Regions from separate parts of the Paenibacillus sp. 1781tsa1 genome, predicted to be linked through region 2. Evidence: a T-box and tRNA genes for the amino acid it is inferred to sense, from the RefSeq annotation. Region 2 holds a T-box; the other holds one or more tRNA genes.

What was found. The T-box of region 2 lies ahead of leuS (leucine--tRNA ligase). A T-box ahead of a tRNA ligase gene usually reads a tRNA of that ligase, here a tRNA-Leu.
Region 1: it encodes a tRNA-Leu, which carries the amino acid that the T-box ahead of leuS (leucine--tRNA ligase) is inferred to sense. The anticodon was not compared.

What each region holds. Positions count from the first base shown of each region.
Region 1 is NZ_JAMYWY010000001.1:2,199,016-2,203,200, reverse strand. It holds gene NKT06_RS09905 (sn-glycerol-1-phosphate dehydrogenase) at 217-1,365, opposite strand; gene NKT06_RS09900 (hypothetical protein) at 1,524-1,709, shown strand; tRNA gene NKT06_RS09895 (tRNA-Leu) at 1,809-1,893, opposite strand; gene NKT06_RS09890 (Gfo/Idh/MocA family protein) at 2,116-3,108, shown strand; gene NKT06_RS09885 (DoxX family protein) at 3,163-3,558, shown strand; gene NKT06_RS09880 (winged helix-turn-helix transcriptional regulator) at 3,780-4,142, shown strand.
Region 2 is NZ_JAMYWY010000001.1:5,001,027-5,005,211, forward strand. It holds gene leuS (leucine--tRNA ligase) at 1-1,822, opposite strand, end outside; T-box leader at 1,900-2,170, opposite strand; gene NKT06_RS22570 (phosphotransferase family protein) at 2,283-3,239, opposite strand; gene NKT06_RS22575 (class I SAM-dependent DNA methyltransferase) at 3,460-4,185, opposite strand, start outside.

The sequences.
Region 1 (4,185 bases), 2.8 Mb from region 2:
CCAAAAGGCTCTGATCTCCTTCCAGGAGGCCAGAGCCTTTTTAAAATGAAACATATCCCTCTTCTCTCCCGACCTTGAAACAGCCTCCTGGCTCTTCCGTCAACAACGTCAGGTAAATCCCCCTTCTCTACTTTCTAATCCCAATCAAGGCCATTTTAGCGCTCTAGAAGCTAAGTTTACACAATCTTGGAGACCGAACCTCCTTAAAAGTCACCTTTACCTCGTGTTTAACACTTCATTGATGTATTTCAATCCGGTATATCGAGGACGAAGTGTATGCGCGGTGGTAAAGGCATGTTCCACCATCTCCGGGGTTACACCAAGCTGTTCAGTAGTCACAGGTCCACCTACTTGCTCCAACCATGCGATGAGCTGAGAAGCCTCCGGCAATTGGTTATATATTCTAAACACTGGTTCATCCGATGTCTGTGCAAGTTCTTTATATTTCACCGTAAGCAATGCACAGGCTACGCCAACTTTGGCACCATGCAGAACCGGTCTTTCTCCCGCTTGCATGAGATCCATCTCCAAGATGTGGGACAGGTGATGTTCACCTCCGGATGCCGGACGGGAATGGTCAATGATCAGCATGGAGATACCAGAAACAATTAATGCGTCCATTAATACAGCTACTCCCTCTGCCCGCCCCTCCGCAATAGCTTGTACATGATCAATGCAGGAATTCAGCGCTTCTTCTGTCATTCGATAAGCGACCGGACAGAACGGTTCTCCTCCCAGCTCACGAGAAACAATCCAGTCTGCAAGGGAAGTATATTTGCCAAGCATATCTCCGAATCCAGCAGCCGTCATCTCTTGGGGGGCTTGCTCCAGGATATTCATATCCGCAAAGATGGCCTCAGGCGGAACAGCCTGAAAGGTCTGTTTGATGCCGCTTACAATTAAGGGTGCACCTGCAGAGGTAAACCCGTCCACTGAAGCCGCTGTCGGTATCGACAGAAAGGGCTTGTTCATTTTGGAACATACAAATCGCACCAGATCATGAATGGTACCTGAGCCCACCGCAATGATAGCCTGACTTTCCAATTTCACACCCAACATGACCTGCACGATAGCTGCTTCATCCGCAATAATATCACCCGTACGATTCTCCGGCAGAGCGATCTCATCCACATGCATTCCCGCTTCTCGAATACTGTTCAGCACATCAGATCCAGCAGCCCGAAACGTATGTCGATCATAAACAACCGTCACATGATGGTACCCTTGTTCAGACAAATAGCCCGGTAGCCTCTGAATGGCCCCAGCTTCCAGATGAATGAGCATATCTACCATTCGGTGTTGATGACCGCAAGCGCACTGCTGTGCTTCCTCATTCCATGCTGCAATTCGTTCGTTCATATTCATTCGCTCTTACCCTCCCATATGAGATATCATGCATAATTAACCGGTTAATACCACAAGATAAAAAAGGAAATAAAATGTGATGATTTTCCTGATCACACTTTACTTCCTGTACCCCATATTTGCAAATCCATATCTCACATTTCCAAGTAGGTGACACAATGAAATTAACCAAAGAATTAGGAATTTCGCTCGGATTTCTCGCCGGAACCACCTTAGGCAGTGGTATCGCTTTTTTGTTTCGTCTCCAGTCGGTTGAAGTTATTGCCAGTGTTACACTGTTCGGAATAGCAGGAGCTATCACCGGACTCATCATGGCAGTCATTTTGCGGCAGCGGCAGTATTAGATGCCAGCAGCAAAATACTTGATTCACAATAATATAGTAAAAATAAAGAAAGGTTCGTGAATTGCATTAGAGCAACTCACGAACCTTTCTTTGATTTGATGCGGTCGAGAGGACTCGAACCTCCACGGGGGGTTAGCCCACACGGACCTGAACCGTGCGCGTCTGCCAATTCCGCCACGACCGCATAATATGTATCTCCTCATCCATCGATGAAAAGTGTTCCGGTGAAGCAATTCCTTGTTTTACCGTAATTCAGAGTATACATGCTGCAAAATAAAATTGCAACTTCTTTTTATCCATTCAGAAATAGGACATATGTCCTTTTTTATCAACACCAAACCCCCTATCGTATCATTAAGCAAATAAACCACCAATACGAATGATACAATGAAGGAGAGATCCCATTTTGAAAACAACCCATCTGTGCTTTATCGGTGCCGGGTTTCATGCATCCACGAATATATATCCTTCTGTCGTTGAAAGCGGAGCGCAGATCCAGGCCATTGCCACTCGCAGTATGGAACGATCAGAAACAGCTCTGCTGAAATTTGGCAGCAATGGCAAAGCGTATGTTAACGCTCAGCTTATGTTACAGCAGGAAACTTGTGACGGAGTCGTTGTGGTCGCCCAGCCTATGGATCAGACTGCTCTTGTCCTTGAATGCATTCGGGCTGGCAAAAATGTATACGTGGACAAGCCGCTTGGATGGAACGCTGCGGAAGCCTCCACTGTAGCAGAAGCTGCCGAGCAGGCTGGCGTCGTTGTCATGGTCGGTTTTATGAAACGTTATGCTCCGGTATACATGAAGCTAAAAGAGCTCATTGATGGGGGTTCGCTAGGTAAAGTGCGTTCATTCCAGATGAAATTCGCTGTAGACAGTACCCCATTCTGCAAGGATGAGGAACAGTTCATGAAGCTCGCTGCCATTCATATGGTCGATCTGATGCGCTACTTATTCGGAGAAGCTATACGAGTTACAGGCACAACCGTGAAGGATGGGGAACATATTAATCAGAGCATTTCCTTTGTATTTGAGAATAACGTGGTAGGCAGTGCTTATTTTACCGGCATGAGTGCCTGGTCACGTGAGAGTGAAAGTGTGCTCGTCACCTTCGACAATGGATTTGCGTCAGCTGAAGAGATCAACACACTTACTGTTCATCAATCCCGAAGCTCCACCAGCGTTCCCTGGAAATCTCTCGAGGAGCAAGATACTGTATACACACCTTCCGGATCTCCCATGTCAGGAGCTTATCGCGACCTTTATCTACGTGGTTTTGTTGGTGAGATGGCGCACTTCATCGCCTGTTGCCAGAACCAAACAGTCCCACATTCCAGCGCCAAGGATAATATTGCAACGATGGCTCTATGTGACTCCATTCTATCGTCACTGAAGTAGCGTATATACGCTCATTATTATACTTTATACATCCAGAGAAGAGGAAATCATCTCATGTTGGACACGGGTTTACTTATCATTCGTCTCGTTATCGGTTTTATTATGATCGGACATGCATGCAAGAAACTGTTTGGTTGGTTTGGTGGTGAGGGTGTATCAGGGACAGCTAAATTTTTCGGAGCGATTGGCCTGAAACCCGCTAGAGCCTTGGCCGTGTGCGCCGGACTTGCTGAATTGATTGGTGGATTCCTGTTTGGAGTCGGTCTATGGATTATCGTCGGAGCCATTCTACTCATGCTTCCGATGGTTGTAGCCATAGCCAAGGTTCACGCAGATAAAGGTCTATGGAATCTGAACGGAGGATTCGAATATAACCTTGTGATAATAGGATCATTAGCTGGTGTTGCTCTCGCTGGAGCCGGTGCATATTCCCTCGATGCCCTGATATAGTGTACAAAATTCATCCCATTTATGGAGCCTCCATGTTTCGCAAGACGAAACTGGGGCTCTTTTTTCTTACAGACATCATCACAACTGTCTGCGCCTAGGATTAGGGTTTATAATATGCATAATAAGTGATATGCTCTTTCATGAACTATACGTACTTTATGTAATGTAATCACCCAAATAGATACCATAGATTATCACCGTAAAGTGGAGGTGCACTTATAATGAAAAAGGATGCAATCAAGCCATGTCCAACGCCATACGGCTGTTCCGTGGAAGTTACCCTTAGCGTGATCGGAGGCAAATGGAAAGGTGCCATTTTGTATCATTTATTCTCTGGTCCTTTGAGATTTAACGAGCTCCGAAAATTGTTTCCTGACATTACCCAGCGTATGCTCACCCTGCAACTTCGAGAGTTGGAAAGTAGCGGAATTGTTCATCGTGAAATATACCCCCAGATCCCACCTAAAGTGGAGTATTCCCTCACACCATTTGGTGAAACATTACGGCCGATCATCTTCAGCATGCGAGATTGGGGAGAAACGTATACCAATGAGGTTCTGGCCAGATCCTCACAAGAGGTATAGAAAACAAAAGAAGCTGCCCCTTATTTTTAGGGAACAGCTTCTT
Region 2 (4,185 bases):
GCAATGTATCTGCACCGAATTCATTCACGATTTCATCCGGGTTAATAACATTACCACGGGATTTACTCATTTTCTCATTATTCGTCCCCAGGATCATACCTTGGTTCACCAGTTTGTGGAACGGCTCTTTTGTATCCACAACACCCAGATCATACAGCACTTTGTGCCAGAAACGAGCGTACAGCAAGTGAAGCACCGCATGCTCTGCTCCGCCAATGTACAGATCAACTGGCAGCCACTGCTGCTGTTTCTCCTTGGAGATCAGTTCCTTGTCATTGTGCGGATCGATAAAGCGCAGGTAATACCAGCAGCTACCCGCCCATTGTGGCATGGTGTTAGTCTCACGACGTGCCTTCATTCCCGTTTCCGGATCTACCGTATTCACCCACTCCGTAACATTCGCCAGTGGTGATTCTCCAGTACCCGAAGGTTTGATCTGATCGATATCAGGCAGCAGCAGTGGAAGTTGATCCTCCGGTACGGTCTTCATCGTTCCGTCTTCCAGATGCAGAATCGGAATTGGCTCACCCCAGTAACGCTGACGGCTGAACAGCCAATCACGCAGACGATAGGTCACTTTCCCTTGTCCTTTACCGTTCTCTTCCAGCCAAGCAATCATCTTGGCAACGGCTTCTTCATTGTTCAGTCCGTTCAGGAAATCGGAATTCACATGCGCGCCATCACCGGAATACGCCTCTTGTGTAACGTCGCCACCCTGAATAACCTCGATGATATCCAGACCGAACTGCTTCGCAAATTCCCAGTCACGTGCATCATGACCCGGAACAGCCATAACCGCACCTGTACCGTAACCTGCAAGAACGTAATCAGCGATCCAGATCGGCAATTTTGCACCATTAACGGGATTGATTGCATAAGCGCCAGTGAATACACCTGTTTTGTCTTTGGCCAAATCCGTACGTTCCAGATCACTCTTACGAGAAGCCTGCTCCTGATAAGCCTGAATCGCTTCACGTTGGTCATCCGTTGTGATTGCTTCTACCAATTCATGTTCCGGAGCAAGTACTGCAAAGCTTGCTCCGAACAATGTGTCCGCACGGGTAGTGAACACCTTAATTACTTCCTCGCGACCTTCAATGGCAAAAACAACTTCTGCACCTGTCGATTTACCGATCCAGTTACGCTGCATATCCTTGATGCTTTCAGACCAATCCAGCTCTTCCAGGTCTTCCAACAGACGCTCTGCATACTCGGTAATTCTCAGGACCCACTGACGCATCGGTTTACGTACAACCGGATGTCCACCACGTTCACTCTTGCCATCAATAACCTCTTCATTAGCCAGTACCGTTCCAAGTGCTTCGCACCAGTTAACTGCGACTTCATCCACATAAGCGAGGCCCTTATTGTACAACTGGATAAAGATCCATTGTGTCCATTTATAGTACTCAGGGTCCGTTGTGCTGATCTCACGATCCCAGTCATAGGAGAAACCAAGCGACTTGATCTGGCGACGGAAATTGTCAATATTACGGAATGTAATATGCCGTGGATGCTCACCAGTATCCAATGCATGCTGCTCAGCAGGCAGACCGAAAGCATCCCAACCCATCGGATGCAATACATTGTAACCGCGCATACGTTTGTAACGGGAAACGATATCCGTTGCCGTATATCCTTCCGGGTGACCTACGTGCAGACCTGAACCGGATGGATAAGGGAACATATCCAGTGCATAAAATTTCGGTTTAGCAGGGTCCTCACCCGTTTTAAACGTTTTATTTGTATCCCAGTATTGCTGCCAACTTTTTTCCATGACTTGTGGCTGATAGCCGTGTTTCGGCTGGTTATTCTCACTCATCTATTGTTCCTCCTTCAGGTTACTCGCTTAGCTTTAATTGCAACAAAAAAACCTCAGCATCCCGTAGCGTTTGCAGCGCTAGGGACGAGAGGTTGAATTCCCGTGGTACCACCCTAGTTAGCGGACGAACGTGCTTCGTCATCCACTCCCTTTGGACCTGTAACGGCGGTTAACCGATGCGGATTTCCATTCCTGAATTCCAGCTTCTACTCAGCAGGTTAAACAAAAATGGTGTAATCACCGCATTTCTCCAAGGCGAGTTCACAATTTACTGTCAACCGGCTTGCACCAACCGCCGGCTCTCTGTGATGTACAGAAATTACTACTAATCCTTATCATCGAAATATGTATACAATATCGGGACCATTATATAAAAAAGCAAGCCCAAAGTCAATATTACATGTTATACTCGCCATCTTAAAGCTCACGGGTTGGTACCCTTCATAACGCTGGTTGCTGTTCAGGATAACCGAAAACGCTCAATGCCTTCCTCCAGGTTATGAATGGTCCAATTCACATGTTCCTGATGATCATATTGACGATAAGCGCACTCAATGCGCAGCACCAGATCAAAGTACAAGTCATACAGACTTCTTCTTTTTAGCTCACTTTCAGTTGTAATCGCATGCCCATACCCTTTCACAAAACCGGGTGTATAGTTAAAATGACTGAAATAGTGCTCCATCAGAGGGTCTGCCCACAGTGAACGTTCAAAATCAATAATCGCTGTGATGCGACCTTTGTCTACTAGAACATTGCCATCCCACAGATCCCAACTTACAAGCACAGGTTCTTTTACATCGTCCAGCACATCCGATTTCTCCTCAATCAAGCGTCTCAATTCAGGATAATCCATCGAAAATGTAATCCCGGCTTCTTCCCCATCGGCAAGAATGTCATCCATCAGATTCATAAATGCTTCTTTCCAAGTGGAATAACGCTGTTTTTGCTCCGAGAAATATCCGAACTTCTCACCCTTGATTTCATTAATTCGACGATTGTAACGCCCCAGTTGTTGTTCAACGGCTTCCTGCTCTTCCGCAGAATACTGATCCTTGACCTGATTGTAGGGTGTTCCAGACATGTACTCCATGATAAAATACCGCGCTGAAGCCATGGTTAACGAATCATCATAAACCAGAACTTTGGGTACGGGAACATCCTGCAGCTCGCTTATGAGACGCAGTGCCTCAACCTCGGCAATCATCAGGTCCTGTTCACAGCGCATCAGATTTGTCGAAGCTGAAGGGGCAATTTTGAGTACCACTCGCTGTGCGTCACTGAGTGTAATGAGATATGCATGATTGGCCCAGCCATCCACCATTTCCTTGTAGCCCTGTATTTTTGCAGAGAGATTCTGCTCTATTATGGCATTTAGTTGTTCTGACGTAAGTCTTGTTTTATATGTACTTTCCACTTCTACACCTCACCTCGACTATTGGTTTCCATAGAAAACGCTTTCTATCCGACTATTATCGCCTCCTCTACTTCAGCTGGCAATACTTTTTGTCACGCTATTGAGTCTTTCCTAGCATTTCTTTGCCAGGTTACAGAAACATGTCCATCATTTTATGGAAAATTAAACAAAAAAACCGCCCTTATGTACCAAACATAAGGACAGTTCTCGTGATTCGCTCTTATTTCACAGCAACGTAGAACAAGCGCTGTGCGCTGTCTCCGGCCTCTTTCCATTCAAAATCCGCATATACCTTCACATCTCTAAAGCCTGCCTTGGATAACTCCAGCTTCATCCAGTCTGGGTTATATGCACGCTGGACATGAACTTCTTCAAAGCGCTGGTACATATCCTTGCTGCCATCATCCACACGCGAAAAAATACTGAGATGATGTTCAATCTCACAGCGATCCTGGTCCAAATCACAAGTCCAAATATAAGATACGGAGCGCTCATCCAGCACAAAAGGCTGCTCCTCATCATAACGGATAAGCGTATTGGGATGATGCACATCAAACAAAAACGTTCCATCAGGCTTCAGCATCTCATATGTCCGCTGGAAGGTTCGAACAACATCTTCTTGTTCGAGCAGATAATTGACGCAATCACAGAATGATATCACCGAATCCACAGGTTCCGGAACTCGCCAGTCTCGCATATCCTGCTGCACCCAACGTACGCTGCCTTCCCGATACAAGCGATGACCCTGAGGCGTTGCCTCCATCTTGCTGCGTGCAACCGACAGCATATCTGCTGACAGGTCAATGCCCGTAACTTCGAAACCGGAGTTCACGAGCGGGATTGTAATAGAGCCCGTTCCACAGCCAAGTTCAGCGACACTTTTGGGCATTCCATGTTTTTCCCATGCTGTTCTTGCAAACCTTATCCAGTCCGGATAAGGCATATC